Regions from separate parts of the Salinicoccus bachuensis genome, predicted to be linked through region 1. Evidence: predicted binding sites of a transcription regulator. Region 1 holds the regulator's gene; the other holds the start of a gene.
The links. The regulator LexA, encoded in region 1, represses DNA repair genes until DNA is damaged. The targets are predictions, from matches to a motif close to CGAACATATGTTCG.

Region 1 (2,208 bases):
GCACTATACAACCATCCGCCGGCAGAGGACAATTCAAGGATGAACCATCTTCTGGTCAATGCCACCCGCTTCGAATATGATGTGGAGCCCCTCGAGACGTATGACAGGGCAGGCGTGGCGGCACAGGGCCACAGCGAGGATATGGCGGAACGCAACTACTTCGACCATGATTCGCCGGACGGGGAAACATTGAAGGACCGGGTCGAGGAGGCAGGGGTGCAGTACCGCATGGCCGGAGAGAACATCGCCATGGGACACACATCCCCGATATTCTCCCACCACAGCCTGATGAACTCCATCGACCACCGTGTGAATACGCTGAAGCCGGCATTCACCCATCTCGGTACGGGAACCGCCTATAATGATGAAAATGTGCCATATTATACAGAAAATTATATACAAAAGTAGATGGAATATTTGCCTTATGGTATAATATTATACAAATCAATGTGTTTGGAATCGTTTCTAAGGGGAATTTAAAAGTGAACGTCACGAATGCATTTTTTGACGATTATAACTTTTCCTACAGGCCCATCCTGATAGAATTGTAGAACGAGGGGATGCAGTTGATCAGTAAAACACAGGAAAATGAAACCAAAGATGCTAAAGATATTTTGGAACAAGTGAAAATAATACTTGGCAGATAGTCGAATGAACCAGTCTAGCGTATGACAGGATGGCATGGGAAAAGCGATAATAAAAAGGGCGCATACCAAAATGGTATGCGCCCTTTAAATATGCCCGAACCTGGTCAGAAGGACCTGAACAGTCCGACAACCTTGCCGAGGACGGTCACACTATCCAGAATGATCGGTTCCATGGAAGAGTTTTCAGGCTGCAGCCTGTAGTAGCCATTTTCCTTGTAGAAGCGCTTGACCGTCGCTTCATCCTCTTCCGTCATTGCAACGATGATATCCCCATTGTGTGCGATATTCTGCTTCCGTACGATGACCCGGTCCCCGTCGTGTATGCCGGTTTCAATCATGCTGTCACCGACGACATTCAGCAGGAAGATTTCACTGTTATGGTTTGCCGTGAAATGTTCGGGAAGCGGGAAATATTCATCGATGTTCTCGACTGCTGTGATCGGAAGGCCGGCAGTGACCTTACCAAGTACCGGAACATGGATGACGGCACCATGCTGCTCGTTTTCCTCCGTAATGATCTCAATTGCACGCGGCTTCGTCGGATCCCGCTTTATGAATCCCTTCTCCTGCAGCTTCGCAAGGTGTCCGTGGACGGTCGAACTGGACTGGAGGCCGACCGCGTTGCCTATCTCCCTTACACTTGGCGGATAGCCCTTTTCGTGAACGGTAGTCTTTATAAACTGATATATCTGCTTCTGTCTATCTGTTAGCGGCTTCATATATATACCTCCGGCTTATTATTGATTCAATTTTACCATATATATGGATGTGTTACAAACGTTTGTTCGTAATCCTGTTGACCCGGAACAGATGTTCTGTTACCATATTGGTACAAACACATGTTCTGGAGGGGAATACCATGACATTGAAGGAATTCAAACTATTGAGCGCCATTTTTGCATTTGCCCTGGCGGCCGGTCTTATATTCATGTTCGACTCCCATAATACAGAGAACGCCTATTCCGATATCGTTTATATAGATGAGTATGAAGTAGTGACAGAAGCGGATATTCTGGAACCTTCAGAGGAAACGCACGTTCCGGACGAACAGTATGCCGAACGGACACATATGGACCAGCTGATGGAAATGATCGGTTTTATAAAGTGATTATAGTGATTATCAAGTATGGGAATGGTCTCATACTTTTTTTTGTGTTAAATTATAGGTGAGTGGACAGGAGGTTTCGCAATGCTTGAAAAGGAAAAACTGCAACGAATCAATGCACTGGCTGCCAAAAAGAAGGCGGGCAGCATCAAAAAGGAAGAGCTTGAAGAACTGAAGGGGCTGCGGGAAGAGTACCTTGAAAACTTTCGATCCTCCTTCAGAAAACAGGTGGAGCACACCAGGGTGGTCGATCCAAAAGGCAATGATGTGACACCTGAAAAACTTAAACGCATTCAACAGGATAAAAATATCAGAGAATAAAGGAGCATGAATATGACATTCGACAAAACGGATCAGCTAGCAATCAATACAATCAGAACCCTTTCAATCGATGCAGTTGAAAAAGCCAATTCCGGACACCCGGGATTGCCGATGGGGGCAGCACCTATGGCGTAT
Region 2 (2,208 bases), 700 kb from region 1:
TGACCGATGAAAAGAACCGGCTTGAACCGTGTACGCCGGCAGGTGTGATGGAGATGCTCGATTTCTATGACATAGATCTGAAAGGGAAAAACGTCACCATCGTCGGGGCAAGTGCCGTAGTCGGCAAGCCGCTGTCACTGCTTTTCATGAACCGTGATGCGACGGTGACGACATGCAACCTGTATACGGATGATCTGGTTGCCAAATGCCGGGAGGCAGATGTCATCGTCAGCGCGGCCGGTGCAATCAACCTGATCGGGGACGAGCATGTGAAGGAAGGGGCAATCGTTGTCGATGTCGGCATCAACTTCAACGATGAAGGGAAGATGGTCGGGGATGTCGATTACGAAGCGGTGAAGGACAAGGCCTCCTATATCACTCCCGTGCCGGGGGGCGTCGGGGCGATTACGACGACAGTGCTTGCCTATCATCTGATGATGGCAACCGATTACCAGAAGGAACCGGTCCTCTTCCTGGAACGCTAAGGAAAAGCCATGCAGAACATATTCTGCATGGCTTTTCTGATGCCAGTCTACAGCAAGACGATATTCAGAATGTCGATGAACGAGATGAAGGTCATTTCCGTGTCATCATCCGGATGATGACCGATCAGCACCATGCTCCACGTATCGACCTGAATGAGCCTGAGGTCGACCTGGAACCGGAATCCGTCATAGTAGTATTCCACTTTTACAGATCTTTTGTCATGCAGCGCCTTTTTAAGGACGTGGTTCATTTCGTCCAGACGGTCATCGGACAGGACCGGCCGCTCGATCCTGGTCTGATCCTCCACCATCTCTGCCACCCTTTCGAACTGTTCGGGCATGGTGGCGAATGGGGCCCATTTGATCATTCCGCGTCCCTGTGGAATATTGGAGTCGAGTTCGTCCATTGGCATATCCCGGTAGTCCACCTGCATCCCTCCTCCCTGATCTGTTTCTCTGTCATCTCCAATTATACGAACATATGTTCGCTTTTTCAAGGGGAATTAATCTTTTCATTTAGGGTATGGTAGATGGTGTGCTACTATAATAGAAAAAAGACAGAGGAGGAATCAGCATGATCGGTTATGTCGGCACTTATACCAAAGAGCATGGCAAAGGAATATACAAGTTCGATCTGGATACGGAGGCAGGAAAACTGACTGCTATAGAAGAGGCGGCGGAATCTCCGAATGCAACCTATCTGGATATCGAAAACGATCGCATATATGCAATAAAGAAAGGTAAGACGAAGGCGGGCATCGCCACATTCGAAATCAGCGACATGGATACGGGAGAGCTGCGCTTCATCGAGGACTGTCTGGAGGAAGGTGCTTCAGGATGCCACCTGACGCTCACTTCAGACCAGAATCATATAGTGGATGCGGTCTATCTATCCGGAGAAATCAGGCTGTATCGCGTGGATGAGCGCGGCGTGGCGTCAGAGCGGCTGGATGTCTTCCAGGTGGAAGGGGACGGGCCCCATGAACGCCAGGATAACCCGCATTCCCATTTCGTCACCGAAACACCGGACCGGAGATATATCGCAGCAGTGGACCTCGGAGCGGACAAGATTGTGACGCTTGAAATCAAAGACGACAAACTGGCGAAGGTGGCGGAATGCAGAGTGGCGGCAGGCAGCGGCCCAAGGCATCTCGTATTCGATGACAGCGGCACCTATGCATACATTTTCACCGAGCTTTCAAATGAGGTGATCGTCGCGAACTATCACGATGGCGAATTCTTCCCGGTTGAAACGTATTCCGCACTTCCGGAATCATTCGATGGCCATTCCCAGGGAGCTGCCATCCGCAAGCATCCGAATGGAAGATATATCTATGTATCCAATCGCGGACACGACAGTATCGCCGTGTTTGAAATCATGGAGGAAGGCAAGGCGCTGAAACGCCTCCAGATCGAGTCCACCAACGGAGACTGGCCGAGGGACTTCAATCTCACGCCGGACGGGGACTATCTGATATGTGCCCATGAACGCTCCCATAATCTCGTACTGTTCAAGGTGAATGAAGATGGCACCATCGAACGGCAGGAAGGCGAACTGGAAGCACCGGAAGGCGTCTTCGTCGGATTCCTCTAAATGAACAGAAAAGGCATATGGATTGTCCTGGTTCTGATACTGATTGCGATAGGTTTGCTGTTTCTGCCCCTGGCGGATCGGACGAGTGGTTCCGAGCGGGTGATCGTCGATCATACGCTCGGGGAGATT

Region 2: a site for LexA is predicted at 960-973, ahead of RQP18_RS09320 (YolD-like family protein). Genes of this name have one in related genera too.

The regions. Positions count from the first base shown of each region.
Region 1 is NZ_CP138333.2:1,115,998-1,118,205, forward strand. Features, by position in the region: gene RQP18_RS05495 (CAP-associated domain-containing protein) at 1-408, shown strand, start outside; gene lexA (transcriptional repressor LexA) at 752-1,366, opposite strand; gene RQP18_RS05505 (hypothetical protein) at 1,507-1,755, shown strand; gene RQP18_RS05510 (DUF896 domain-containing protein) at 1,837-2,073, shown strand; gene tkt (transketolase) at 2,086-2,208, shown strand, end outside.
Region 2 is NZ_CP138333.2:1,816,345-1,818,552, reverse strand. Features, by position in the region: gene RQP18_RS09325 (bifunctional 5,10-methylenetetrahydrofolate dehydrogenase/5,10-methenyltetrahydrofolate cyclohydrolase) at 1-485, shown strand, start outside; gene RQP18_RS09320 (YolD-like family protein) at 533-919, opposite strand; gene RQP18_RS09315 (lactonase family protein) at 1,060-2,079, shown strand; gene RQP18_RS09310 (alpha-amylase) at 2,080-2,208, shown strand, end outside.